Regions from separate parts of the Paenibacillus sp. FSL L8-0708 genome, predicted to be linked through region 1. Evidence: predicted binding sites of a transcription regulator. Region 1 holds the regulator's gene; each other region holds the start of a gene.

Region 1 (7,715 bases):
TGAAATTCATAAAAAAGTCTCCATCCTTTCAGGTATCTATACTTTTGTATTGTACCTTGTCTGTCGCAAAAATTTATAAAGCCCGACATATAATGATATCTTAGCATGCCTGAAAAGTAAAAAAAAATAACCAGCATAAATATTTATGCTGGTAAACGCACGCTGTCACGAAATTGACATCGAAATTGCTCTCCAGAGAGCACTTCTTCCTTCATTAAAATGTCAAGGGAGTAATCAAATACATTTCGTTGCTTTTCAAGGTGGTCGTGAGTACGTACCATCAATTCATCCAATATTTTACTGTTTTCCTTCATAAGCTCTTCAGTGGTAACCATTTCCAACTTGGCGATGCCCAACGAAGTCAATCCGGATTTCATCATGGTTTCGACAATATTCAGGGCCTGATCAAAATCGCCACGCGAACCTGTGCTTCTTCCGCCATAATACATTTCTTCTGCAGCCGCTCCACCAAGTGCGATCATAATCTGATCTTCTAGATAATCTTTGGTGTACAAATACTGCTCTTGCTGAGGATTGTGACGTACATAACCAAGGGCTTGCCCCCGCGGAGTCAGCGTAACCTGACTAACACTTCCCGGACGAAGCAGTTCTGCCATAATGGCATGTCCCAATTCGTGGATTGCCACCCGTTTTTTCTCTTCGTGGTTAGTTTCTCTGTCCGTTTTTTCCCCCATCATAACCTTGTCAATCGCCATCGACAGATGCCGCTGCTCAACCTCTGTCAATTCCTCACGCATCATATAAATTGCTGCCTCATTCATAACACTTTCGAGCTGAGCACCGGAAAAACCATAGGCTTCTTCGGAAATTTTGTCGAGGTTCACATTGGCATGAAGCGGCTTATTTTTGGCATGTAATTCGAGAATCGATCTGCGGCCTTTTTTATCAGGCATGTCCACTTGAATATGACGGTCAAACCGGCCAGGACGCAGCAATGCTGAATCAAGCATTTCTTTACGGTTAGTGGCTGCTACCAGTAGAATGCGTGGTGTTTCATTGTTATAGATCCCGTCCATCTCAGTCAACAGCTGATTCAAGGTCTGATCATATTCTCGTTGCTGTCCGCCTTCACGCTTACCGCCAATTACGTCAATTTCATCTATGAAAATAATAGCGCTTTGCTTGTTTTCCTTAAGGGCGCGGGTACGGGCATCCTTAAACAAATCGCGGATACGGCCGGCACCGACACCTACGTACATTTCTACAAACTCACTGCCTGATGCTGCAACAAATACAGAGTTCGTATAATGTGCTGCTGCTCTAGCCATAAGGGTCTTACCTGTTCCTGGAGGGCCTGTAAGCAGAATCCCTTTCAAAGGCCGAATCCCGAATTTGCTGATTTCCTCATGCCGGATCAAAAAATCCAACGCTTCACGAAGCTCCTGTTTTGCATTGTCTTGCCCGCCAATTTCTTCAAAAGTAAGCTTTGAAGGTCCATTCTTCTTGCGTTTCTTCCCGGCACCTGCATTTACCGCAAGTCCGCCTCTTAAATGAGCAATGATAAGTAAAGCCGTGAGCATCCCAGCAGCAATTACAATCGGGAATATATTAATGCCTAGAAAAGCCATGAAAATAAACAAGACAGGAACAAATCCGATTAGAATTTCTTTAAGGTATTTAGGCATTATTCCATACCCCCAATGTCGCAGGTTTTCGCGGCAAAATAATAAATTTGCTTTCTTTTCCATTACTCAAGCTTACATAGACATTATTGTCGTCAATTTCTGTTGAGGCTATCACATTTTTATATTGCGGATATTGCGCTTTGAGTCCATCAAGTTCTGTGGGTATAAGTGTATATTTACGGCTCTCCATGGCTTCAGCTACAGAGAACATCGCTTTATCCCAGTATTCATCCAGCAATTCACTGGAGTTCTGTTCTACATCAAGTTTTAGTGTACGTCCATCAATCATCGATTTTCCTTCTTGGGAGACGTACTGAACCAGCTCACGTAATTTCGTGCCTGGCTGGAGATCAAGTTTCAAAGTGACCTCATTGCGGTTAATACTGATATGAGAATTATTGACGCCCTCATATTGAGATACAATCTTCTGAAGTGGTTCCTGCATTGCAAACTGACGATACAAAAAGAAGCCACCAAACAATAGAGTAGCCGACAGTAGAGACGTTATCAGCACAGGTACAAGACGTAATTTCAAGAAACGTCCTCCTCTCAAAGATGACAAAATATAAAGCTCATTATAATAATTTATAGCTACTTGAGAGCTCATCAGAGAGACTGAAGTCTCTTATTGCTGTTCTAATTACAAGTAGTAGTATATCACAGGTGTATATACTAATTTCAAAATAAATGTGAATATATTTAAAATTTAATTTTTTAAATATTTCCATCAATACCAAATAAATTCCTCACTTTCGACAAAACCGGCCTTGATTTTTAATCAATCGGCCTATTTTCGTATGTGAATTTAAGAGAATATTCGATGATAACCACCCATTCAGTATATCACTTAGTATATCACTTTTGTACATCAAATAAATGTAAACAAGCGAACTTATTATAAGTTCGCTTGTTTACTATGACACCCTTAATTTCCTTATGTTCAGCTTAACTTTTAGGTAAACTGTAACCTTCGCCCATTCGGGACCCATCCGAAAAGCGATAAAATTGATAATAATACCGACCGCTCTGTTTATAAAAAAGCTGCCAAGCATACTCTCCGTTATATACTCCCGGCAGCAAGCGTTCAATCGTTATGTCCGGAAGATCAGCTTTGATAATGCCGCGTATTTGGGCTTCCGAGGTTCCTTTACTTAGTTCCTCAGCAAACACTGCGTCGTCGCCTTCAGCAAATTTTCCATCTACCGTAAAGCGGACCCAGACCATAAGAGCAGTCCCGGCTTCATTTTTCCCTGTTAATACCCAGTACACTGCATTTTCATCCCAAACCGATTTTTGTGCTTTGGTTACCTCTGTTAGACCCGCTCTGGTTTTGGCAACATCCTTAGCGATATCACGCTCGTTCCATTGATCTTTCATAATATAGGCATAGAACTGGATAAGTCCAAACCCCAGGAGCAGAATCAGAACTGACCCCAGGAGGATCCATTTTTTCCTTTTCTTCAAGGTACAGCTCCCTTTCTAGTAATATATCTTTTTTGATTATATAACACACCCGCGTGTTTATCCAAAATTTCATAATTTTCTAGCTTTCCCAGCCTTAAAAATACACAAAAGGCCGCAACTTTTGCTAAAAGCAAAAAGTCGCAGCCTATTATTTATTCGTTATTCTCCAGACTTAACGCTTCAATAAACCTTCGAAGGCTTCTTGCGCTTTACGCCGGATAGCTTCCTCATCCAGGGTTAAGCATTGTCCATGCTTGATGACCTGTTTACCATTCACCCACACATGCTCAACATCCTTAGCGCTAGCAGAGTAAACCGCATGAGACAACAGATCTGTGTGTGGCAGCAAATGCGGCTGATCGATATCAATAGCAATGAAATCTGCTTTCATCCCTACAGCAAGTCTGCCTACATTATTTAAAAAGATGGACTGCGCGCCATATTCTGTAGCCATACGCAGAGCCTCTGGAGCTGGAACAGCCGTTGGATCACCGCTGACACCCTTATGAATGAGAGCTGCAAGCCGCATCTCTTCAAACATATCCAAGTTATTGTTGCTTGCCGCGCCATCCGTGCCAAGAGACACCTTCACACCAGCTTTTAGAAGATCAGTAACCCGAGCCACTCCGCTAGCCAACTTCAAATTACTGCCCGGATTATGAGATACACCCACATTATGGCGAGCCAAGATCTCAATCTCTTCATCATTTAAATGAACACCATGTGCAACTATCGAGGGACGTGTGAACATGCCAAGCTTCTCTAAGTGAGCTACAGGACGCAACCCGTAATCCGCCACATTTTGTTCCACTTCACGTTTCGTTTCGGACATATGCGTATGCATCGGTAAATCCAGATCATGCGCTGCCTGCACGAACTTAACCAGGAAGTCCGGAGGGCAAGTATAAGGGGCGTGCGGCGAGATCATAGTAGTAATTCTGCCTTCAGCCTTTCCATGCCAGTTACGGGCAAAAGAAATCGCTTCCGCAAGCTTGTGATTCTGTACATCCTCTGGACATAACCCGATCACACCACGCATCAATACGGAACGGATACCTGATAACTCAGCTACCTCGGCTACTCGGTCCATATGATCATACATATCGAGGAAGGTCGTAGTTCCACCCTTCAGCATTTCCAATACAGATAAGGAGGTTCCCCAGTATACATCATCACCGGTGAACTTTTCCTCCATTGGCCACATCTTCTCCTGAAGCCACACTTGTAGCGCTAAATCATCTCCATATCCACGCAGCAAAGACATCGCCGCATGACCATGTGTGTTTACAAGTCCAGGCATGAACAGCAGACGGCTGCCATCAACCACTTGCACTCCAGCTTCCATCTGAGGCTCTTCTTTTCCTATGTAAGTGATTAAATCATCTTCAATAGTCATATATCCACTCAGAACCGGCTCATCCGTTCCCGGAGTCAGAAAATACCCGCCCTTAATTATCGTTTTATTGTTGTTCATGTTCGCTTTCTTCCTTTCCATCCCGCAAGTAATAAGCAAGACTTTGCAGATCAGTTGTAAAATCAGCTGCATGCACCCGGATATTCGGTGGTGTCTTCAGAATCACAGGGGCAAAGTTCAAAATCGCTTCAATCCCAGAAGAAATGAGAATATCTGCTACATTTTGAGCTTCTGAATCAGGTACGGTAATAATGGCAATGCGAATACCTTGCTCACGAATCGTGCTGCCTAGTTCATCCATCGGTTGCACAGTAAGGGAGTTGATCTTACGTCCAACCTTAGGAGCGTACGAATCAAATATAGCCGTGATTTTCATAGTATCTTTAAGATATGCATTGTAATTAGACAAGGCATGTCCGAGATTACCTGCTCCAACTAAAGCTACATTAAGCTGTTGATCCAGCTTCAGGATATGACGGATTTTCTCAATAAGATACGTTACATCATAGCCGATACCTTTTCTGCCGAAGTCACCAAAATATGCTAAATCCTTACGAATCTGTGCGGGATTAAGATCAAGCTTTTGTCCAAGTTCCTGAGAGGAAACTGTTAATATTTCGCGATTCTGGAGATCATTCAAAAAACGCAAGTACACAGGCAGTCTGCGAACAACGGCTTCTGATATTTTATCCGATTTCATATTTTTCCTCCTAAAAATAGTAATGTTCTTGTGAAAATCCATATTCAAACGTCTACCTCTCCTTATTAAGGACGGTACTGTAACACACCGCCCTTAAGGATAAGGAGGAGCTAAACTGAAGACGAGCGTTTTAAGAAGCGCCGCCATCCTCTAGCCATTCCGCTATGCGAGGGACCATTTGATCAGTAAGCATATGCTCCATTTTGGGACCAGGCAATGAATAAAGGAAATACTTCCCGTAATGAGATTCAATAACCCTTGTATCATAAACAATAACTATTCCGCGATCCTGCGCCGTGCGAACCAGTCTTCCGAATCCCTGCTTAAAACGAATAACCGCTTGAGGAACAGATAATTTCATGAACGGATTCTTCTTCTGGGCCTGTAATAACTCCGACTTCGCTTCCGCCAACGGGTGATTCGGCGGTTGAAACGGAAGTCTCACGATGGCCAGGCAAGTCAGTGCTTCACCTGGAATATCTACACCTTCCCAGAAGCTGCTCGTCCCCAGCAATACGGATGCTGCACTGTCCTGAAAGCGGCGGATCAGCTTGCTCCGGCTGCCACCTTCCACGCCTTGACCAAGCACCGTAATCTCTTGTGAGGCTAAAGCCTCTTTAAGCGGATCATATACCTGACGCAGCATTTTATAAGAAGTAAACAGAACCAGCATCCGCCCACGTGTTGTTTTAGCAGCTTCCGATAATGACTGTACGAGTGTATCGACAAATCGAGCATCGCCCACACTGCCCTTCACACTAGGAAAATCACGCGGTATAACTAACAGTGCCTGCTCGCGATACTTAAAGGGAGAAGGAAGAAGTGAGGTCATTAGACGTCCTTCTTCCGCAGCTTCGTTAAGTCCGAGATTATCAATCATAAATTGAAAAGATTTATCTACAGACAGCGTCGCCGAGGTAAGCACGATGCTTTTTTTCTTATCGAAGAACAACTCTTTAAGCTGGCTGCTAACATCCACAGGGACAGCATACATCTGCAGTGATTTGCTGCGGTAATTCCCATTTGCCTCCAGCCAATATACTACATTATCGTCATTCAGCCCCATAAAGAATCTTACTTGCTCACGGATGGAAGCCAAATCCTTAAATAAACCGCTAATATCAGTAACAAGACTGTCTGCTGAGGATTGGCTTTCCTGGTCGCGCATCTCGTTAAGCATTTTATCACCCTTACGGATGATGTCGCTTAACGTCAGATTCATAGTGTTCTCTAGTGCAACCAATTCATCCCAATCCTTCGGCTTACGGGCGGGAATCAAACGCATAACCAGTTGTCCCGCTTCCCCTGCCCCTGCATCACTGCGTTCCGGCAAAAGGCTGAACAGCTTGTCGCTGAGTGCATCCCAGGTTTCTTTGACGGTAAGCAGATCCGGGTAGATCCGATCGATGACTCCGCTCCATTCTGAAGCCTCTTCACTGCCTGACGACTGTAATATCTGGCGCAGAGCAGGAAGCTGTCCGTTTCGGCTATCTTTATACAGCCGCGATAATGTGTGTGCCACAGTGAAATGCTTCATATGCATGCCAAGATGTTTACCAGCCACATCTTCTAAATGATGTGCTTCATCAATGACAAGATGCTCGTAAGCCGGAAGCAGCTGGTGCCCAGCCTTAACATCTGCGAATAGCTTGGAGTGGTTCGTAATAACCACGTCAGCAATCCCAGCTTCATGCTTGGCCCTATGATAATAACATTTGCGGAACCAAGGACAAGAACGGCCCAGACAGGAATCGGTATCGCTTGCCACCGTCTCCCAGAAATCACCGCCCCGGCCGCTTAAATTCAGCTCTTCATCATCCCCTGATTCACTTTGAGTGAGCCATACAATCATCTGAGCGGCAGTAAGCGCATCTTCCCTTGGGCTTATAAAGTCCTTTTTATTAATTTTATGCTCAAACTTACGCAGACACAAATAATGCCCTCTTCCCTTAAAAATAGCAGCTTTAAACGGAAAAGGAACTACCTGCGTTAACAAAGGGATATCCCGCTCGCGCAATTGGTCCTGCAGATTAATGGTATGAGTGCTGACCATGACTTTTTCATTGGTGCGAACGCTTTGATAAATGGCAGGCAACAAATAACCGAGCGATTTACCGGTTCCTGTGCCCGCTTCGATCAGTAGGTGTTTGTCTTCGGCAAGTGCCGTCATCACCTCATTGATCATAATATCCTGAGCTTCCCGGCTTTCATACTGCGGTAATGTGTCTTTAAGTCGTTTGGTTACTTCGTCCATATAATCAGTAAAAGATAAATTCGCTAGCGGATTCTCAGCATGCTCATCTCTAGGTGGCGCTAACTCCGTCCAATCTCCTACTGCAAGCGCTAATTGACGATAGAAAGTCAGATCACCTTCGGGCTGTAGCGTCTCCGCTTCCCGCTCTCGCAGCAGACCATCAAAGTACCAGCCCAGATCACTATCCTCTTCGGTAAACAGCTCACAGAGTCTCTGGATCGTAAGCAGCGGCAGCTC
Region 2 (7,715 bases), 310 kb from region 1:
CATAAACCACGTGTAACTATAGCATGTCTTTATTAGAAATAATATAAAATTCCCCCTCAGAGGAGCTTTACCCCCTCCCTTTTTACTTCCTCATAACAAAAAACCGCACCTTCAGTGATGATCAACCACTGAGGGTACGGTCTCTCTTAAAAATAGATTTCTATTATACCAATGCCGTTTGCTTACGACCTTCTTCGACCAAGCGATATGCCCGTTGCACTTCTTCTTCTGTTGGAGAAGGTACTCCATCCAGTTCATAAGCTTTGCCGAGCATTTCCCATTTATAGATACCCATCTGATGATAAGGTAAGATTTCGAATTTCTCGACGCCATTTAAGGTTCCAATATAACGACCTAAGTTAATGAGATCCTCTTCACGATCATGAATACCAGGAACATATACATGTCGGATCCACATCTTACGATTATGGTCTGAGAGCCAGCGTGCAAGCTTCAAAGTTCGATCATTGGATTTACCGGTTAATTTGATATGCGCTTCTTCATCAATATGCTTCAGATCAAGCATAACCAAATCTGTTACATCCAATAAGTCATTAATCTTGTCACCTTCGTTGTAACCATTACTGTCTAATGTGGTGTGCAAATTCCAACGCTTCTTCACTTCCGTAAATAACTGCTTTACAAATTGCGCCTGCAAGGTTGGTTCTCCACCGGATACAGTTAACCCGCCACCGGATGAACGATAGTAGTTTATATATGGCTCGATTTCCGAAAGCACTTCTTCAAGAGTCATTTCTTTACCTTCATCTAAAGCCCAGGTATCAGGGTTATGGCAATACTGACATTTCAGCAAGCAGCCTTGCATAAATAAGACAAATCGAATACCAGGTCCATCAACGGTTCCAAAGGTTTCCAAAGAATGTATGCGACCTTTAATCATAGGATGTCATCCTTTCGCCACGCCAGACTAACAGTCCCTTTTTCAACGATGAAGATCCCTGTCCTTGAGACTGTCATATCCCTATATCGCGGCAATAAAATTTAAAATTTTAACAATTCTCAAACAAGATATTACCGCCCTTGAGACAAGGGCGGTATCTTCCTTGCAATTATTTCAATAGTAGTACTAATTCAAAGATCTTCATGACAGGAACAAATTACATCGAACCGTGGAATGTACGGTTGATTACATCCATTTGTTGTTCACGAGTCAGCTTGATGAAGTTAACTGCATAACCGGATACACGGATAGTCAATTGTGGATAGTTCTCTGGGTGCTCCATAGCGTCCATCAGCTGTTCACGGTTAAATACGTTAACATTCAAATGCTGAGCGTTGTTATGGAAGTATCCATCCATCATGTGTACCAGGTTAGACTTACGGGAATCCTCGTCTTTACCAAGTGCCTTAGGTACGATGGAGAACGTATTAGAGATACCATCTTGTGCATCGGAGTAAGGCAGTTTAGCTACAGAGTTCAGGGAAGCCAAGGCGCCTTTCTTGTCACGTCCGTGCATTGGGTTAGCACCTGGTGCGAAAGGTTCACCTTTCTTACGTCCGTCAGGTGTAGTACCTGTCTTCTTACCGTACACTACATTCGAAGTAATGGTCAGTACCGATTGAGTCGGCACAGAATCACGATATGTTTTGTTTTTACGGATCATAGTCATGAAGGTTTCAACCAATTCTACTGCGATGCTGTCAACAGCATCGTCATTGTTACCGTAGCAAGGGAATTCGCCTTCGGTTTCGAAATCGATCGCAATACCTTGTTCGTTACGAATAGGTTTTACTTTGGCGTATTTAATTGCGCTTAGTGAGTCAGCTGCAACGGACAGCCCAGCAATACCACAAGCCATCGTACGCAGAATGTCACGGTCATGCAGCGCCATTTCGATACGTTCGTAAGAATATTTGTCATGCATATAGTGAATGATGTTCAAAGTGTTAACATAAGTCTTAGCCAACCACTCCATCATCGGTTTGAAACGTTTCATTACTTCGTCATAATCCAGATATTCAGAAGTGATCGCTGGGAATTCCGGTCCAACTTGTGCTCCGGATTTTTCATCTACACCACCATTGATAGCATACAGTAATGCTTTTGCCAGGTTGGCACGAGCACCAAAGAACTGCATTTGTTTACCGATACGCATTGGAGATACGCAGCAAGCAATCGCATAATCTTCACCCCAGTATGGACGCATTACATCGTCATTTTCATACTGAATTGCACTAGTTTCGATGGAAACCTTAGCACAATATTTTTTGAAGGCTTCAGGCAATTTTTCGGACCACAGTACAGTTAAGTTTGGTTCCGGAGCTGGACCCAAGTTGTACAGGGTGTTCAAGAAACGGAAGCTGTTCTTAGTAACACGAGTTGTTCCGTCTTCAGCCATACCACCGATGGATTCAGTTACCCATGTTGGGTCGCCGGAGAACAGATCATTATAGTCAGGTGTACGCAAGAATTTCACGATACGCAGTTTCATTACGAAATGATCGACGATTTCTTGTACTTGTTCTTCAGTCAAAGTACCTTCAGCAATATCGCGTTCTGCATAGATGTCCAGGAAAGAGGACACACGGCCCAGGGACATCGCCGCACCATTTTGCTCTTTAACTGCTGCCAGATATCCGAAGTATACCCATTGAGTAGCTTCTTTGAAGTTGGTCGCCGGTCTGGAAATATCCATACCATGAGCAGCTGCCATTTCTTTCAATTCGCCAAGTGCACGAATTTGTTCGGACAGCTCTTCACGTAAACGAATGATATCTTCAGTCATGGAATCTACTTCAAGCTCAGTTTGTTGTTGTTTTTTGTCTTTAATGAGGAAATCAATACCGTACAGAGCAATGCGGCGGTAGTCGCCGATGATGCGTCCGCGGCCGTAAGCATCAGGAAGACCTGTAATTACGCCGGATTTACGCACAGCTCTCATGTCTGGTGTATATGCATCAAATACGCCTTGGTTATGCGTTTTGCGAATGTTCGTAAACATGTCAACGATGTTTTGTGGAAGCTCGAAGCCATAAGCCTTCGTAGCATCAACCATCATCTTGATCCCGCCGAATGGCTGGATGGAACGTTTGAAAGGAGCATCAGTCTGTACGCCTACAATTTGTTCCTTGTCCTTGTCAATGTAGCCTGGAGCATGTGAAGTGATTGTGGAGACAGTATCTAGGGAAACATCCCATACGCCGCCTCTTTCTCTTTCTTCCTTGCTCAATTGGGAAATAATCTTCCACAGTTCAGTTGTGTTACTAGTAGGTCCTACGAGGAATTCTTCGTTTCCTTCATAAGGCTTAATGTTGCTTGCGATAAAGTTGTTAACGTCAACTTTTCTGGACCATTTACCTTTTGTAAAACTTCTCCAACCGGATTTCACTTCTTGTACATCTTTTTCAATCACCGACATGCTAAATCCCTCCATCTATATTTATATTATATTTGTAGAGATCGCGGGCTTGAAGGTTGATCCCGTGTCTCGTGATCCCAAGAAAAATATGGTTGTTCGAAAATTCACAATCATTGTTCCATATATGGGACCGTTGTTTATATAAACATTTTAGTTTATTTTCTATAAATAGACTGTGACAAATATCACCTTTCCGGTGATATTTGTCACTTATATCTAATCCACAACCATCCTATTATCTACTTAACCAAATATTAATTATCAAATCTTCCGTAGAAAGCATTACGATATACATCTGCAAGTTCAGATACCAGTGGCAGCTTAGGATTGGCAGTTGTACATTGATCTTCAAATGCACGGTCAGCCAAGTAATCTACATGGGATTCAAAATCCTTAGGATCAAAGCCCAATTGTTGGAAGGATTCTTCGATACCCAGTTTTTTGTTCATGTCGCGAATAGCATTGATCAGGCTAGTTACACCTTCTTCAGTTGTGCGAGCTGGCAATCCCAGAATACGGGCGATTTCTGCATAACGCTCGTCAGCTACGAAGTGTGAATATTTAGGGAACGAAGCGAACTTCGTAGGTTTCTTAGCATTGTAACGAATAACGTGTGGCATAAGGATCGCATTAGTACGACCGTGAGCAGTGTGATATTGACCGCCCCATTTATGCGCCAAGCTGTGGTTAATACCCAGGAAAGCATTAGCAAAGGCCATACCAGCAAGTGTTGATGCGTTATGCATTTTTTCACGGGCAACTCTGTCGCCTTCAAGAGCCGATTTTTCAAGGTATTGGAATACCAATTGGATTGCTTTAATTGCCAGACCATCCGTGTAGTCACTCGCCATAACAGATACATAAGCTTCGATGGCATGTGTCAATACGTCCATACCTGTATCAGCTACAGCAGTTTTTGGCAAGCTATATACGAACTCTGGATCAATTATAGCTACGTCTGGAGTTAGCTCGTAGTCAGCCAAAGGATATTTAGTGTGTTGTTCAGTTGTTTTATCGGTAATAACTGCGAAAGATGTTACTTCCGAACCTGTACCCGAAGTAGTTGGAATCGCTACAAACTTAGCTTTGTTTCCAAGTTTAGGGAATTTGTAAACCCGTTTACGGATATCCATGAATTTTTGTTTCAGACCGTTAAAGTCAGCGTCTGGATGTTCATAGAATAACCACATTCCTTTTGCAGCATCCATTGGGGAACCACCACCAAGTGCGATGATGCAGTCCGGTTGGAATCTGTTCATCATTGCTGTACCTTTTTCAACTGTAGTTGTCGATGGATCTGGTTCAACTTCCGAGAACACTTCGATCGCTACAGGAGTTTGGCGTTGACGCAGGTAATGTTCAACTCTCTCAACATATCCAAGCTTAACCATCATTGGGTCAGTGATAATTGCGACACGTGTGATATCAGGCATTTTGGTTAGGTACTGAGTAGCGCCTTTTTCGAAATAGATCTTGTCAGGTACTTTAAACCATTGCATATTCACGGTACGACGATTCACCCTTTTCACGTTGATCAAATTAATTGCTGTAACGTTTTGCGACACGGAGTTACGACCATAAGATCCGCAGCCCAGCGTCAACGAAGGGATGTTAGTGTTATAGATATCGCCGATCGCACCATGAGTGGAAGGCGAGTTAACGAGAATACGTCCTGTTTGCAGACGGTTGGAGAACTTCATGATTACTTCTTCATTGTTGGAGTGGATAGCCGAACTATGGCCCATACCACCAAATTCAACAACTTGTGCTGCGCGTTCAATACCTTGATCTGCGTTTTTAACTTTGTAGCAAGCAAGCACAGGACTCAATTTTTCAGCGGACAATGGATATTTAGTGCCTACACCTTCAAGTTCTGCTACCAGAATCTTAGTGCCGGCAGGAACTTGAATGCCGCACATTTCAGCAATTTTCACTGCGGATTGTCCAACGATTGCTGGATTAACCGCACATTTATCAACGTTCATAGCGCCGCTAGTAAGTTTGGCAGCTTCTTCTTTGTTAACAAAGTAGCAGCCATTAGCGATCATTTTCTTTTTCACTTGATCGAAGATTGGTTCTTCGATAATAACAGCTTGCTCGGAAGCGCAGATCATACCATTATCAAATGTTTTGGAAAGAATGATGTCCGTTACGGCTTGATCGATATCCGCGCTCTTTTCGATGAATGCAGGTACGTTACCGGGACCTACGCCAAGAGCTGGTTTACCACAGCTATAAGCTGCTTTTACCATTGCAGAACCGCCAGTTGCAAGAATAAGTGCAACGTCAGGGTTATTCATCAAAGCGTTTGTTTTGTCCATCGTTGGCATTTCAATCCATTGGATACAATTCTCAGGTGCGCCAGCTTTTACAGCCGCATCATGAAGAATTCTAGCAGCTGCTGCACTACACTCTTGCGCAGATGGGTGGAAACCGAATATAATAGGGTTCCGTGTCTTAATCGAAATCAACGCTTTAAACATCGTGGTGGATGTAGGGTTGGTTACCGGTGTGATACCCATTACAATTCCGACGGGCTCAGCAATTTTTTGGAAGCTTTCATAAGCATTGTCTTCAATAACGCCTACTGTTTTATCGTATTTAATTCCGTGCCAGATATATTCTGTCGAGAAGATGTTTTTAGTAATTTTGTCTTCGTAAACCCCGCGGCCAGTTTCTTCTACAGCCAATTTAGCGAGGTACATATGTTTGTCGAGTCCAGCCAACGCCATTGCATGAACGATTGTGTCAACTTGCTCTTGATCCAGCGCCATGAATGCCTCATGTGCTTTTTTCGCTTTATCCACCAAAGTCTGAATATACTCTTCAGCGGTAGTTTGTTTAACTTGGGCGGCGACTTCGTTCTTAACTGCCATCTCCCTCGTCCTCCTGTCAATTTTTAGGTTGTTTTTCTCTACACATTTATCTTATCACATCATTTCCACCTTGTATAGTGAAATCTTTCACAAAGTATAAAGTTTTTTTGATTTGTTTTCAAAGCGCTTTCATTCGATCATATTATAGGTGTTTTACCATTATTTATGCTGTATTATTCCTTAAATCTAAAGTTTATGTTTAAAAAGACAAGAACCGATACCCATTTTCTACCTTTCCGCTCGCAAAAATATTTTAAAAATGCAAATCTAATTTTGTTGACACTCTATTTTTCCCATGACCCTCTAAAAAATAGTCGGGAGCCATCCGTTGGGTTGATTTATAAAAATATCAATAATATAAACATAAAAAAACCGACTCCTAAAGGAGCCGGTTCTGTCCTTCCTTGCCTATTCTACTTTAATTGTATCGAAGAATTTCTCTTGCACTGTTTTGGCAGCAGCTTCAAGCTGTGTCTTGGAATCTGTTCCCTTTTTGGAGAACAGCTCTTGAATTACATTGGACATGGTTGCGTAGTAGTCCTGTGTATTGTATTGCGCTTCCGGTTTACCGTCCAGCAAGCCTAAAATATCAGGGCTGTATTGATATACATTTGTATATTTATCATACACAGCTTTTGTTTTCTTGCCGAAGTCAGAATCTGCAGAATAGTAATCTAAGAGCGGCGGAATAAAGTATTTGCCATCCGTTGTACGTTGTTGCAGAACCGCATCCAGTGCTTCTAGACCTTTATCGGAGAAGTAATCAAATGTAATATAACGGAATGCCATTTCTTGCTCGTCTGGTGTTGCATTTGGATTGATTACAAGGTAGTCACCACCAAGTACCCCAGTGTGTTTTCCGCCTTTTTCCATCGCAGGCATTGGATACGTAAGTACATCTTCTGGTTTCAGACCGCCTTGATTCAACGCTTGCTCAATAACACCGTCAGATCCAGCCATTACCATTGCTGTACGACTTTGTTGGAATGCGCCTACAGCATCGCCCCAGCCCAGTGCCCAGTCCTGAGGAATCGCGTTTGCTTCCCATCTAAGTTTCTTGTAGAAATCCAGCGCTTTAATCCCAGCCTCAGAATTAAAAGTAGCTACAACCTTACCGCCTTCAATCTTCTGAATTTCACCGCCAGCTTCGAACAGGAAGTTGGTCCAGTTCCAGCCAGCTTCATTCCCTTTACCCATTGGAGCAATACCGGAAATCCCTTTTTTGGTATCAGCTACGCCTTTCGCGGTATTCAGCATATCATCCCAAGTCCAATCCATAGATGGAACAGCAACGCCTTTTTCATCCAGCATTTTTTTGTTGATCATTGTGGTTGTTACATAACCCTTTTGAGTTACGCCGAATACTTTTCCGTCAATGATAAATTGGTTTTGGAGAACCGGGTTAATTTGATCCTTAAATTCGTATTTATTCCACAGATCCGTAATGTCAGCTACCCAG
Region 3 (7,715 bases), 4.9 Mb from region 1:
AAGTAGCATACAAAGCTCGGCTTATTCGCGGGGATAAAAAAGGATCAATAAGAGGCTGCTCTTTTTTATGTTCTATTTTCCACTAGGTAATAATTTATTCAATAATATTGCTGCCAATGAAGCAGCTAGGATAGGTGAGCCTAATAAATACTGCACGAATGTAGGCAAAGAGTTCAAGTAGTCACCAGGAATGAGTACCAAAGCCAAGGTGATGATCATTGGTAAGGCAATAATGTACATTTCTTTTTCGCCGATGGTTACATTTTTCATTACTTGCACACCATTAATTGCGATGATGCCGCAGATGATGGCGAAGACGCCGCCGATTACAGCGGATGGAATGGAAGAGATCAAAGCGGCGAGTTTACCAGAACATCCAAAGAGGACAAACCATCCTCCTACAGCGAGAAAAACCCGGCGGCTGGCAACACCTGTAATGGAGATGATCCCTGCATTAGTTGAATAACCTGTAACAGGAGTCGAACCGAGCACAGACGCAATAAGACAGCCAATTCCTTCTCCAATTACGCCGCGGTTAATATTTTTGTCTGTCAAAGGTTTATTGATTACATTGCTGACCGCAAACCATGTGCCTGTTGTTTCAGCCAGCAGCACGATATAAATAATAACCATGGTGATAATAGCTGAAAAGTTGAAGGAAAAGCCGAAATCAACAAAAGCGATCCGCGGCATGCTAAACCACTTGGCACTACTTATCGCTGAGAAATCTAAAACGCCCATAATATTAGCGGAAATACATCCGACTACTAACGCCATCATTACGGAAAGAATTCGGAAGACAGATCCTTTATTACGGAACAAAGTACCGAGAACCACAAAAATAAGCAGTGTAGCACCTGAAATAAGGGCTAATAATACATTTTGATTAATTGAAGCCCCGGAGGCTCCGTAGATATTATCTCTGATCGCAACAGGCAATAAAGATAGACCTACAATGAAAATGATTGTGCCACCTACGATAGGCGGGATAAAGTTTTTAACGATTTTATTAAAAATCCCCGCATAACCCAAAATAATAACCAGGATGGCCCCGATTAAGCTGGCACCTAACACGGAGCTCCAACCGAGCTCCCCGCCACCACTAGCTGCATAAATACTGACGATCGCACCCAGTGGAACATAAGAAGGACCTTGAGCGATAGGCAGCTTCATACAGAAATAGGTTTGCACAATCGTTGCAAGTCCTGCGGCAATAAAGGTGGATTGGATTAACGCGCTGGACTGATTGGGCTGTAAGCCGATTAACATCGCAATCAGGAATGGCACTACATAGACATCCATAGCCAATACATGTTGAAAGCCGAGAATGACGGATTTACTAAATGAAACTTTTTCATCGGGTAGGACAGTTAGTAGCTGTGATTCCAAATGTGCTTGCTCTTGTACGTTTGCTTGTGTTTTCACTCCGATGCCCACCTTAAGTTTTCTAGTTTAATTAATCTTTAACGCGAATGAACTTTTTCACCCTGTACCCAGACTTCACGGATATTTTCAGGTCTAGCCAGATACATTATCTTTTGAAAAATATCTTGCAAATCTTCATTCTCATCAAAGACGGGCAATTTCGCCGAGGGTACTTTCGTATCGATTATTTGAACATCCCATGCATAACCTTCTAGTAACCGGCCGATAGGTAAGCTTAAGCTTTCTCCGCCGCCAGCGGTAGCAAGATAAAAGGATTCATGGATCGTAATTCGTGATCCCGGTACTCCGCGGTTTTGTGCAGAAAGTGAGGGATTCACACCATCCTCCAGCATTCTTGAAGACATTACGGCTTGTCTAATGTTGTCGAAGAGACTAGGTGAAAAACCTCCGGAAATATCAGAGCCTAAACCAATCTCAACGCCTTTGGCATGGAAGTCAGCGATCGGAATGACACTATTGGCAAAATACGCATTGGATATCGGACAATGCGCAATAGCTGTTCCTGTCTCTGCAAACAAATTCACATCATTTTCATCTAAAAAATTACAATGAGCCATGACAGATTTATCACTGAGCAGACCAAAATCATGCAAGGCAAAAGCATCGTTCTTCTGGAACCGTTCTTGCACATAACCATGTGCCCAATCACTTTCACTACAGTGCGATTGCACATACGTATCATATTTAGCGGCAAGTTCTCCCAAGCCTTGTAAAGCCTCATTAGTGCAGCTTGGAATGAACCTTGGTGTCACTACTGGATAAACGCCTTGTTTAGTAGATTTAGCGAGTTCTTGTACAGCTAGTATAAATTCTTCCGTATCCACTAGTGCGGTGTGGGTGTCGGAGTCGCGGTAATTCTCAGGATTTCCCTGCGGATCGTCCATAACCACTTTTCCAACGAGTCCACGTTGTCCTTTTTCCGCACATATTTTAGCCAATAATAGACTGGCCTCTTTATGCACCGTTGCAAAATAAAGTGCTGTAGTGGTTCCGTTTGCGAGCAAAGTACCAACCACGTCATCGTAGACTTTTTTTGCAAAAGCCAGGTCCGAGAATTTAGACTCCAGTGGGAAGGTATAAGTATTTAGCCAATCATAGAGCGGGATATCTAATGCAGTTCCAGATTGAGCCCATTGTGGCGCGTGGACATGCAGATCGATAAAGCCGGGCAAAAAATACTGGCCCTCGGCTAATACATGAAAATTGTCCTGACCTTGATAAGCATCAAGCAAGGGTTGATAGTCGGCGTGCTCCGGTGCAACGATCATTTCTATCATCCCATCCGAATTGATACAGAAGAGATGATCCTTTAAAATTTGAATTTCTTTTGGGGATAGGCTAGAAAATGAAGTGCCTAGGAATATTCGCATATAATTTCTCATGATTTCCGCCTTAATGTTCGTCTTTTGGTGTGCATTCGTTATTATAATTCGTAAAAAAGGATAAGTCCAGACCAAAAGTCGAATAAAGGCGTAAATGACGGATAGGAGGAGCTGAGGAATTGAAAGCGAATATGACACATAGACGTCACGTTCGCTAGGCTAGAATACAGAAAAAGATAGAGGAAAGTAAAAAATGCTGATCGGCTTCGATTTCTTTACGGTTATAGGAAATGAATGCGGTTACTATCTTGTGATATAATAGATGAAATCGATCAATAGTTTGAGAAAATTGGATTAGGAGTGTTGCCTGGATGAGAAGATACAACATTTGGCGCCCGTTGATGTTAATTATTGTTGCTGTACTTACAAAAAGCTTGGTCACTAACCTATGTATTTTGTTTGGTATGCAGGCTGAATCAGCAAGTAGTATGGGGACGCTGGGCATGGTCATTGCCGGTTTAGTGATGTACAATCGCATGACAAATCGCCGACGTAAATAAGCTGGCCGGATAGATTATAAACGTCTGGTTATTATGTTATAGTAAAGATTGAAATAAAACTTGTATCGACCTGAAAAGGAGTACTTCATGACACAGTTTGTCTACAAACAAATTATTGATGACTTAAAAATGAAAATTTTTGCTGGGCAGTTTCCCGATATGAAATTACCGGATGAACGAACGCTTAGTGAAACTTATCAAGTGAGTCGTAGTTCTATTAAAAGTGCTCTGACTAAAATGGCAAATGCCGGCATTATTTTTAAAAAGCGTGGCTCAGGGACATTTATAAATCCTTTATACATAAAAAATGAATCTATTTTTAACTACGAAGGCTCTAATTTAGGTGTCACCGACAATTTTCAAATGAATGGGAAGAAGCCAAAGATTAAAGTTTTGAAATTTGAGGTCATTCCACCAACGGAAGAACTACAGCGGGATCTGTTTTTAGGCCCTCATGATTTTGTTTACAAAATCATTCGCTTACGTCTTTTTGATGATGAACCCTTTATGATTGAAACGGGTTATATCCCAATCAAAATCGTGCAGAATTTAAATCAGACCATTATTGAAGGATCTATCTTTAATTATTTGGAGGATTCACGAAATCTGGCGGTAACCAAATCCTTTTTATCGATATCCGCAGAACCCTCTGAGGCTACGGATCAAGAGCTGCTGCATTTGCAGGCAAATGAGCCAGTAAGCATTATGGAAGGGATTTTCTTTTTAGATAATGGCACGCCATTTGAATTCTCCCATATGCGCTTCCACTATAAATACTTAAAATTTAATACCTTTGTGTCCGTTCATTAAAAGTAAGACTGGGGAATTTTTCTCGGTCTTATTTTTTTTATTTTGCGCAAAATAGAAGAAGGACAAGTAGCAAATACCCCCGCAAACTTCAGTCCATATTTTTACATATATATTAATATTGACGTATTTTTACAGACAATTGACACTGTTTTTCATACTATGTTCATATTTTCACAAAATTGGACCGTATCATTTGTTGAAAAGGTTGAATTAATTTTTCGCGGCGGTATGATGTACTTGTGGAAGAAATTACGGCAATGTAGACACAGAAAAAATTTTGGGGAGTGGAAGAAATGGTATTATCCATGGATGTTGATTACTCATCAAAAACTTATTTAGAGAAGCTTGATGCATACTGGCGCGCAACTAACTACATCTCTGTAGGTCAACTGTATTTGAAAGATAATCCGTTGTTAAGAGAACCGCTGAAAGAAGCAGACGTAAAGATTAAGCCCATTGGACACTGGGGAACTATTCCAGGCCAGAACTTTATTTATGCCCATTTGAATCGGGTCATTACTAAATATGATTTGAATATGTTCTACATCGAGGGCCCTGGTCATGGCGGTCAGGTTATGGTTTCGAACTCCTATCTCGATGGTAGCTATACTGAAATTTATCCGGAAATCACACAAGATATCCCAGGCCTGAAGAAATTGTTCAAACAATTCTCTTTCCCAGGTGGAGTTGCTTCCCATGCTGCCCCTGAAACACCTGGATCGATCCACGAAGGTGGCGAATTAGGTTATTCTCTATCCCATGGTGTAGGTGCAATTCTGGATAATCCAGATTTGATCTCCGCTGTTGTTATTGGTGATGGAGAGGCTGAAACTGGCCCATTAGCGGCTTCATGGTTCTCCAACCGGTTCATCAATCCAGTTACTGATGGTGCAGTTCTGCCGATCTTGCACTTAAATGGTTTCAAAATCAGTAACCCAACGATTCTGTCTCGTCAATCCAAAGAAGAAATTACTGCATACTTTAAAGGTATGGGTTGGGAACCGTTCTTCGTTGAAGGCGAAAATCCTGATCTAATGCATCCGGAAATGGCTAAGGTGCTTGATACCATCGTTGAAAGAATTGAAGCGATTCAAAAGAATGCACGTGACAACAATGACCTGACGCGTCCGGTTTGGCCAATGTTGGTCTTCCGTTCTCCTAAGGGCTGGACGGGTCCAAAGCAATGGGATGGTGTTCCGAATGAGAACTCTTTCCGTGCCCATCAGGTGCCGATTCCAGTGGATCAAAAAAATATGAAGCATGCTCCGGCGTTATTGGAGTGGATGAACAGCTATAGACCAGAAGAATTATTTGATGACAATGGTCGTCTGAACGCTGAACTTGCTGAGATTCTGCCAACTGGCGACAGACGTATGGGAATGAACCCAGTTACTAATGCTGGCAACCAAATTAAAGATCTAAACTTACCGAATTTCCGTAAGTTCGCACTTGATAATTCCAAACCAGGTGAAGTAATAGCACAAGATATGGCCGTTCTGGGTAAATACATGAAAGATGTTATCTCTCTGAACGAAGAGAACCGCAATTTCAGAATTTTCGGACCGGATGAAACAATGTCCAATCGTCTGGGACCTGTCTTTGAAGTGACGAAACGTCAATGGTTGGATCAAGTGATTGAGCCGAATGACGAATTCCTAGCTTCTTATGGCCGTGTTATCGATTCCCAATTGTCTGAACATCAGGCAGAAGGTTTGCTTGAAGGTTACGTATTGACAGGTCGCCATGGTTTCTTTGCAAGCTATGAAGCTTTCTTGCGTGTCGTGGATTCGATGATTACTCAGCATTTCAAATGGCTGCGTAAAGCAACAGATCAAAGCTGGCGTGCTGATATTCCATCATTGAATGTGGTAGCAACTTCAACTGTATTCCAACAAGACCACAATGGTTACACTCACCAAGATCCAGGTTTGCTAGGTCACTTGGCTGATAAAAAACCAGAATTTATCCGTGAGTATTTGCCGGCTGATGCCAACTCCTTGCTGGCTGTTTTTGACACCGTCTTAAATGACCGTCAAAAAATTAACTTGATTGTTTCTTCCAAACATCCTCGTCCACAATGGTTCAGTGCGGATGAAGCACAAGAGCTGGTGGATAAAGGACTGAAGATTATTGACTGGGCAAGCACCGATCAAGGTGGAGAGCCTGATGTTGTCTTTGCTTCTGCAGGTACAGAACCAACTATCGAAAGCTTGGCTGCCATCTCTATCCTGCATGAAAAACTGCCGAACCTTAAAATTAGATATATCAACGTGGTAGACTTGTTGAAACTGAGAAGTCAAAAATTAGATCCGCGTGGCTTATCTGACGAAGAGTTTGATCAATTTTTCACAAAAGATAAACCAGTTATCTTCGCTTTCCATGGATATGAAGGTCTGATTAAAGACTTGTTCTTTGATCGCCATAACCATAACCTGCACGTACACGGATACCGCGAGAATGGCGATATCACAACACCATTCGATATGCGCGTATTGAATCAAATGGACCGCTTTGACTTGGCGAAGGAAGCTGTTCTGAGCTTGCCTAATGCTAACGACTATAAAGCGATCGCAGATGAAATGGATGCTATCGTTAAGAAACATCACCAATTCATTCGTGAAGAGGGTATTGATTTGCCAGAAGTAGAGAACTGGGTATGGAAAGCTTTGAAATAAGCGTATAGCCAGTACCATAGGAAGTAATACAAAAAGACACCTTTAGAGGTGTCTTTTTATTTGTTTAAATAACCATACAAAACAATTATAATCATTTTTTCATCTTTACCACTGTAAATATATGTGAGTAAATAGGTGGGTAAAGAAAGGGGAGAAATGTATGACATCTATTGATAAACTTCCCAAGTCTATAGAAATACAGCTTACAGAACAACCTTTATTTCACTCTGTATCCGATTTAATGAAAGATGGGCAATTCGGTGAGCAGTGGCTTGTATTGACTGAGAAGGAGATTTCCGTTTGGGGAACGGACGGGAAACTGGTCTCAAAGCTTCTAGTCTCGAATATTACTGATGCCCGGGTAGTAGGCGGGGTAGGCGGCGGATCGTTGCTTGTGGATACCCAAGAGGGGCCTATTATACTTATACGTTATACAGCATCACTTACCTCTATATTTGGTTTTGCTTCTAAATTAATTGGCGCTGTAGCTAAAGGCGAGGAACGGCCAACCGCTTCTGAAAAAGAGTTTCCAAGGAATTGTCCAAAATGCCGCAATCCACTGCCGGAAGATTCGCAAGCTTGTCCGGTGTGCAAGAGTAACGGCAAGGTTCTATTTCGGATGCTGAGCTATGCCAAGCCTTATAAGATCCAAATGATCGCTGCGGCGATTATGTTGATTTTTACTACATTGGTAGAGCTTGTTCCACCTTTTTTGACGAAGATGATCGTTGATAATGTGTTGACAGAAAAGGATATGGGCTCAACGCTTCTATGGATTGTGATCGGGCTAGCAGCCACATCCCTAGTAATTACTTTAATGCAGACTGTACGTGGACTTATAGGGGTATGGATTGGTTCCAAAATCATGGGTGATCTTCGTCATGATGTGTATCATTCCTTGA
Region 4 (7,715 bases), 4.3 Mb from region 1:
CAGATGTTCACTTTTAATATCAGAAATCTTCCAACGTTCACCGCTTAACAGCAAGATAGGAAAGTTTATCGGTAAGCTGTAGTGGCGGTATTCAATGATGGGTTTCTTTTTTCTGGGCATATTCTCAATACTCCCATTCTTATTACGTAGGTTGAGTAGATTATAGGTTAACGTTATATCAAATTCAACTATATAAAGAGAACTTGATATTATACAATTTGAGGAAAAGTGGCGGAGGAGAATCTTGGAACTGTAGGAGCGTTAGCGTCCGCCTTTGTCAGCAGATTTCCACCGCGAAGAGCGGTATAAAATCAAGAAATTCTTACGACAACAGCGGCCGGAAGTCCAAACATTCTCTGTAGTCACGGCCAATCCCGAAATATAAGAACTACTAGTTAATGGTTGAAATTGCACAGTTTAGTTATGAATATGCTTAGAATCAGACCATTTTACTACTTACAATAGAGTTAGTAAAGCGTTTACAATATGGACGGACAGCTCTCAAGCGCCTTTGGGGGCGTGTGCGAAAGAGAGGAGAAACAAGATGCTTCAATTAACTTATGACAGAGAAGAGATTTTAAGGGTCATTGACAAAGTGGTCAGAAAAACAATGGCGATGGATTTAACATGGGACTGGCCTTGTGGTGTGGCTTATTATGGGGTAACCAGAGCTTATGAAACTACAGGAAATAAAGAGTATTTGGATAGGCTTGTCCAGTGGGCAGATGAATATATCGAGCTGGGTCTGCCGGATTGGACGGTAAATACCTGTGCCATGGGCCATATGCTGATCACTTTGTATGAGGAAACAGGCAATCAGAAATATTGGGATATTGTGATGAGCAAAGTAGATTATCTGCAGAACAATGCGCTTAGATTCGGAGATCATGTGTTGCAGCATACCGTCTCTATTTCTAATGATTTTCCAGAACAGGCATGGGCGGATACCCTGTTTATGGCGGCATTTTTCCTGCTCCGTGTAGGAAGCAAATTAAAGGATCAGGAAATGATCCAAGATGCCTTGAATCAATATTATTGGCATATCAAATACCTGCAAGATCCTAGCAGCGGGTTTTGGTACCATGGCTACAATAATGTGAAGCAGGATCACATGTCTGGACTATTCTGGGGCAGAGCGAATGCTTGGGGCGCATACACCATGTCGCAAGTTAAAAAGCTTTTGAAAGAATGGTATCTGTATCCGCAGTGTATGGACGTGGAGTGTTCGCTGCGCGATCAGCTGGCCGCACTCAAGCTGGTGCAAACGGAGAACGGCCTGTGGCGGACAGTACTCGATGACGAGGAGTCTTATGAAGAAGTATCCGCGTCTTGCGGTATTGCGGCTGCTATGATCAATAACGGCAATCCGCTGCATACCAAATATGTGCAAAAAGCCCTGAAAGGTATTTTGAACAATATCAGCGAAGATGGACGGGTACTGGGTGTCTCTGGCGGAACAGCGGTTATGAAGGATCGGGAAGGATACCGCAATATTCCAAAAGACTGGATTCAAGGCTGGGGGCAAGGCTTAGCATTAGCTTTTCTATCCGATATGCTTAAATAGGAGGGATCCAAGTTGTCCAAACAAACAACGGGGGCCTTTACACTGCCGGGAGAATCCGGTTATGAGGCATTGACCCTGGAATTAGCTGAACGTTGGGGTGCCGATGTCATCCGTGACAGTGACGGCACACAGTTGTCCGATGAGATTATCAACGCAGGATACGGCATTTATTCTACAATCTGCATCATCAGAGATCATAACGAATGGGCGTCCCAGAATTCAGACAAGCTGCAGCAGAGCTTTTTAATAACAAATCCGAAGGTAGCGGTACAAGATTATTTATCCATCTATCTGATGGAGGATTTTTTTGCTGAACAATTCCGAGTGAATGATTCCAAAGAGGCGTTTAAGTACTGGCAGGTTTTTGACCGAACGACGGGCGAAGAGGTTCCAAGAGAACTGTGGAATTATGAGCGGGAATCGGGAAATGTAGTCATTACTGGAATAACGCCTTGGCATAAATACACAGTCAGCTTCATGGTCTACCGGATTTGGGAAGAGATCTCCATGTACAATCACACCACGAATCACTGGGAAAAAGAGCATCTGATGCAGATTGATCCCATCTATGTAGAAACGCAAAAATATTTACTCCATTGGATTGAAGATTGGTGTCGTAAGCATAAGGAAACAACAGTGGTTCGGTTCACCTCCCTCTTTTATAATTTCGCCTGGATCTGGGGCAGTGATGAGCGCAATCGCCATTTGTTCTCGGACTGGGGTTCATATGATTTTACGGTAAGCTCAAGGGCGCTTGATCTGTTTGCCAAGAAATATGGGTATTCGCTCACGGCCGAGGATTTTGTGAATGGTGGGAAATATCGGGTCAGTCATATCCCGGCGCAGCAGCGGAAGCTGGACTATATGGCATTTATCAATGATTTTGTCATCGAATTTGGTAAGCAATTAATTGATATTGTGCATAAGCACGATAAGCTGGCGTATGTCTTCTATGATGATAGTTGGGTTGGCATGGAGCCTTACAATGACCGTTTTGAGGAGTTTGGTTTTGACGGGATGATTAAATGTGTGTTCTCAGGGTATGAGGCAAGGCTTTGTTCTGGTGTAAAAGTAGATACCCATGAGATTCGGCTGCATCCCTATTTATTTCCGGTTGGATTGGGAGGGCTTCCTACGTTTATGGAGGGAGGTAACCCTACGCTCGATGCCAAAAAGTATTGGATTAATATCCGGCGCGCCTTGCTCAGAGAGCCTATAGATCGGATTGGACTGGGCGGATATTTGCATCTTGTAGAGCCTTATCCGGATTTTTGTGATTATATCGAAAAGATCGCGGATGAATTCAGAGAAATTAAAGAGCTGCATCATAAAGGCAAACCGTATCACATTAAGACGAAGGTAGCCATTTTGCACGCTTGGGGCAAATTGAGATCGTGGACCTTGTCCGGGCATTTCCATGAAACGTATATGCATGATCTGATTCATATCAACGAGGCTTTGTCCGGGTTGCCGGTTGAGGTGCAGTTCATTGATTTTGAAGATATCCGTAAGGGAGTATTACAAGAGTGTGATGTAGTGATCAATGCCGGCTCGGCAGGTTCAGCATGGAGTGGTGGAGAATATTGGAGTGACCATAAGTGCGTGGACTTACTGACAGAATGGGTTTATGAGGGCGGTACTTTTATAGGTATCAATCAGCCTTCGGCGCTTGATGGTTATGACAGCTTTTTCAGAATGGCACATGTGCTTGGTCTGGATGAGGATACAGGCTCCAAGGTAGCTCATGGAAGATGGACATTTGAGGCTAGAGATGAGCAAGGTTTAGTGCCTGAAGGAGCCAGCATAACACCTAAAAATAACATTTATCTTACGGATGGCTCAGCAGCGGTATTGTGTGAAAAGAGTGGGATGATAACATTGTCCACCCATGCCTTTGGTAAAGGAACGGGGATCTACCTGCCTTCTTTCACCTTAAGCTTTGAAAATACAAGATTGCTGTTAAATGTGATCCGTTTTGCCGGCAATGAGTTAAAGGAAACAAAGTATATTACGGATAATTTATATACAGAGTGTGCTTATTATCCAGAAAGTAAAATACTCGTCGTGATTAACAATAGCGACCAGCTTCAAAAAACTACGATCGATACGGAATATGGACAACAAACCCTGGAATTAGATCCGTTTGATACTATTATCCGAACTATTGGCGATTAATCCCATTAAAAAAGCTCAAGCCAGCGGCTAACTTGCCGATGCTTGAGCTTTTTGCTGTGAGGCCTATAGTATCTGTTATCTACTTATTTTGCTTTTATGAATTCAGCAGATTTGATCCCAGCTTGACGACCAAAAATAATGATTTCTGCAACAGAGTTGCCGCCAATCCGGTTTTGTCCGTGTAAGCCGCCTGTAACTTCGCCTGCCGCAAACAGACCAGGGATAGCTTCACCATCTTTATTTAGAACCTCTGTGTTCGTATTGATCTTCACGCCACCCATGGTGTAGTGAATCCCAGGAGCAATTTTAATAGCGTAGAAAGGACCAGTGGACAGGTCATTGTCCATTCCTGTAGTTCTGCCAAATTCGGCATCCTTTTTATTCTTAACGGCGCTGTTCCAAGTATCAAGCGTTGTTGCCAGCTTATCCTCTGGAACACCGATTTCTTTGGCCAAAGCTTCGATGGAATCCGCCTGAATCACGAAGCCCATTTTGTCATATTGTTCAATAGCCTTCACACGGGATTTAACACCGGAATCAAAGACCAGCGTAGCTGCTTTATTAGGCAGTGTATTGATGGAAGCTGTTACTTTATCACGGGTATCCAATTCATTGGTGAACCGTGTACCTTCACTGGAAACAAGGATAGCGCCTTCCCCACGAACAGCTTCGCCGATGAGGTAGGATTTTTCTTGCTGCACAGTCGGGTGAACTTGGATTTGATCCATATCGACGGTTGTGCCGCCGAGTTTCTCAATCATCTTGATGCCGTCCCCGGTACTGCCGATTTGGTTAGTAGTAACGTAGCCTTCCAAGTCAGGTCTTACTTCGGAGATCAAATCCATATTGGCACCGAATCCGCCAGTGGTTACAACGACAGCATCTGCCGTAATTGTTTTTTCCTCTGTTTGGTTAAAGAGGACTTTGACGCCATTTACTTTGCCATCTTTTTCAGTGATTTCTTTGACATCAGCATTCACGAAAAGAGGGATTTCTTTCTCTTGTACGTTTTTCACTAAACCTTTGACAAGGTATTGTCCCACAGCAGAGCCATCTTCAGGACGGTGTGTACGTTTTTCGTTCATGCCGCCTGTAATGGTGATATTGTTCAAGCGGATTCCGATGGAATCCAGCCAATCGATCGCACTCGCGGAATTATCAACGAAGAAACGAAGCATTTCTTTGTCGTTAGTGTCATGGCCACCTTTTAATGACTCTTCATAAAATAAATCATTGCTGTCTTCAATGTTTTGTTCTTTTTGGAATTTCGTTTCAGAAGCGTTCATCCCCGAAGAGGATTTGGTTGTGTTCCCGCCGGCAACCGGCATTTTTTCCAAAATAACAGGGTTCATGCCTTTCTCTTTGGCCTCAAGCGCCGCGGACATTCCCGCACCACCCGCACCGACAATGATGATATCATATTTATCTTTTAATTGATCGAATGGTGTGTAGCTTGCTTCAGATGCCCCGGAGACGGCTTCAACTTCTTTTTTCTCGTTGTTATTACTCTTGCTCTCGTTCACCTTGTCGTTTCCATTACCGCAACCTGCGATAACGAGCATGACAGAGAGGACGAGACTCAGAGCACCAGCTGCTTTCTTTTTCATTGTTAACCCTCCACTTTTATATTTCTCTATTAAGATGTACCAAAAGAACCCGACAAAAAAGAAAGGAAGTATCAGAGGGAGTTGGAAGTGGAGAAGCGCGCGCGTCGCTGTTGTTCTCCAAACTTCAAATCTTCTACGGTTACGTCCACAGTTTCCATCGTTATTCTCTTTAGTTCATCTTCTTATTAAGTATACCATCAATCATGACTATTAGTGAAAGTTTTCACAAATTATACAAGTCGTCTATTCTAACATAGGGTAACGAAATATTGAGCGGATTAGGCGGAAAATGGACCATAAACCATATAACTAGAAGATTTGGCGTGAGATTTTCTCACTGTAGAAGTGGTAACTGTCACGGATTAGTAAAGCGGTTTTTGTTTTTCTGGATTTTTAAATGGTAAAATGAGAGTATTGCCTACTAGTCAATCCGGAAAGACTAACATGAGACATAGGAACAAATTCTAATTAATAGGTGAGAATATGGAATTTAATAACGTAATAAAAGAAAAAGTAAAAGAAGATAACTATAAAGTGTTTGCTTTACTTAGCCGCTATTTGAATAATACCCCCGACTTTATTAACAAAGAAGAAATTGAAGAAATCGTAAACTGTGGTGTATCCTATGAATACGCTTTTGGTTTAATGCTGGCTGCTGCTTTTGGGATGGATACGGTTGATAATGTTGATGATAAGGAATTGTTCAACCAATATTTTAGCAATATGCTTCATAAGCTTGATGCAAATGAATATTATGACAATCCATATTATAAAAATATCAAGATACCAACTATAAAGATTAATAATAGTGAATTAAAATATGAAAAATATAAACCTTTTGAAGGTTTTGTTTGCAATGATATCATCCGGACAGAAGAGGGAAGACAAATTCCTCAGGTTGGTTTTTTTCAAACTGAATTCATGTTCCCGGCTGTCTTGGAGAATGAAAGAATCTGGATGACGATCACACCAAATGAAATAGAAACAATGAAAGAAGCTGTTGATAAAGCGTTTGGGAATGTTCTTACATTTGGGCTTGGACTTGGCTATTATGCTTATATGGTTTCTGAAAAAGTTAATGTTGAAAGCATAACGGTTGTTGAAAAAAATCAAGATGTCATTGATTTATTTAATAAATATGTACTGCCACAATTCAGTAATGCTCACAAGATCAGGCTTATCCAAGCAGATGCTTTCGAATATGCAGAACAACATATGTCTAAGGAAAAATATGATTTTGTATTTACGGATTTATGGCATGATGTTTCTGATGGAATGGACATGTATTTAAAAATGAAAAAGTTTGAAAAGAAAAGCCCGGATACTGTATTTATGTACTGGATAGAACAATCTATTTTATGTTATTTGTAATTTTGAGTTGCGTTAATCTGTTGTAGCTGACTCCGAAAGGAAGAATCCATTTTTGAAAACTCCTATATCTATCATAAATTGGCTAGAGCACAACGAAATCATAAACGACTTATTAAATCAGGAAGACAGCTTAACTGCGCATACAATGGATCAAGGATTTGAAGCTGAGGTCATGAGGATTAATTCTGATCAAGAGAGCTATGTACTGAAAACATGGAATAAGGAATCCAGACCGGATGTCCAGTTTCAATATCGTTTATTGGATGTTCTATCCGAACGAGGAGTAGCCGTCTCTAAACCAGTGGGCTGGGGAATCAATCCGGAGGGACATAAGGTGTTGTTAACAAGTTTTGACGGAACCCCTATTCATAAAATGAATACCAGGAAAATGAAGGAACTCGCAAGCCTATTAGCAAAAATACATAAAATTCGCGTTGAAGAGATTGGAAATATACAACTGCCAAAATACGATTTCATCGGCTACTTTTTCCCTGAAGCTAAAGAACAATCTGATATTTATAATGTATTGACTTCTCTGGTTGAGCAAACTCCAATGAAGCAAGACTGTATCATTCATGGGGATTTTCATATCGGAAATATAGTGGAGGATAAAGAGCGATATACCATAATCGATTGGACGAACGGCCAGTTGGGAGACTCTAGATATGATTTTGCCTGGTCACTTATTCTGCTGAAAATATATATCTCTGAGCGTTATGCTGATGTGTTCAGAACTGCTTATCTATTGGAAAATGATATGGATCAGGAAGAACTTGAGATCTTTGAAGCTTGGGCATGTCTACGGTGGATTTTGCTGAATAGAAGAGGTAGCACACCGAAAGGGCCTAATACAACGAAGAGAGTGAAAGGCTTAATCGCTAATAATCGGTTTTTAAAAAAGATGGATAGTAAATTCTTCTGATGTACGCAAGGATGGATGGATTTTCTGGGAGATTGGAAATGTAATGTAACACCGTACATTATTACGTTATTAAATT

Evidence for each region. Region 1 encodes Rex, which represses fermentation and respiration genes when NADH is low (regulators of the CRP and FNR family bind a similar motif). Its sites were predicted from a motif close to TTGTGAAATATTTCACAA; they were not measured.
Region 2: a site for Rex is predicted at 3,473-3,490, ahead of pflB (formate C-acetyltransferase). Genes of this name have one in related genera too.
Region 3: a site for Rex is predicted at 4,298-4,315, ahead of NYE58_RS01175 (phosphoketolase family protein). Genes of this name have one in related genera too.
Region 4: a site for Rex is predicted at 5,558-5,575, ahead of NYE58_RS04110 (flavocytochrome c). Genes of this name have one in related genera too.

The regions. Positions count from the first base shown of each region.
Region 1 covers NZ_JBBPBC010000001.1:5,180,332-5,188,046, forward strand. The annotation lists gene NYE58_RS24685 (3-hydroxyacyl-CoA dehydrogenase family protein) at 1-10, opposite strand, end outside; gene NYE58_RS24690 (AAA family ATPase) at 144-1,646, opposite strand; gene NYE58_RS24695 (hypothetical protein) at 1,639-2,181, opposite strand; gene NYE58_RS24700 (cell wall elongation regulator TseB-like domain-containing protein) at 2,592-3,110, opposite strand; gene NYE58_RS24705 (amidohydrolase) at 3,283-4,584, opposite strand; gene NYE58_RS24710 (redox-sensing transcriptional repressor Rex) at 4,571-5,224, opposite strand; gene dinG (ATP-dependent DNA helicase DinG) at 5,355-7,715, opposite strand, start outside.
Region 2 covers NZ_JBBPBC010000001.1:5,491,173-5,498,887, forward strand. The annotation lists gene pflA (pyruvate formate-lyase-activating protein) at 164-901, opposite strand; gene pflB (formate C-acetyltransferase) at 1,119-3,380, opposite strand; gene adhE (bifunctional acetaldehyde-CoA/alcohol dehydrogenase) at 3,635-6,256, opposite strand; gene NYE58_RS26230 (ABC transporter substrate-binding protein) at 6,665-7,715, opposite strand, start outside.
Region 3 covers NZ_JBBPBC010000001.1:236,716-244,430, forward strand. The annotation lists gene NYE58_RS01155 (uracil-xanthine permease family protein) at 73-1,425, opposite strand; gene guaD (guanine deaminase) at 1,464-2,828, opposite strand; gene NYE58_RS01165 (hypothetical protein) at 3,140-3,328, shown strand; gene NYE58_RS01170 (GntR family transcriptional regulator) at 3,416-4,138, shown strand; gene NYE58_RS01175 (phosphoketolase family protein) at 4,432-6,813, shown strand; gene NYE58_RS01180 (ABC transporter ATP-binding protein) at 6,974-7,715, shown strand, end outside.
Region 4 covers NZ_JBBPBC010000001.1:896,254-903,968, forward strand. The annotation lists gene NYE58_RS04095 (AraC family transcriptional regulator) at 1-120, opposite strand, end outside; gene NYE58_RS04100 (glycoside hydrolase family 88/105 protein) at 545-1,564, shown strand; gene gnpA (1,3-beta-galactosyl-N-acetylhexosamine phosphorylase) at 1,577-3,739, shown strand; gene NYE58_RS04110 (flavocytochrome c) at 3,823-5,346, opposite strand; gene NYE58_RS04115 (spermine/spermidine synthase domain-containing protein) at 5,830-6,717, shown strand; gene NYE58_RS04120 (aminoglycoside phosphotransferase family protein) at 6,863-7,639, shown strand.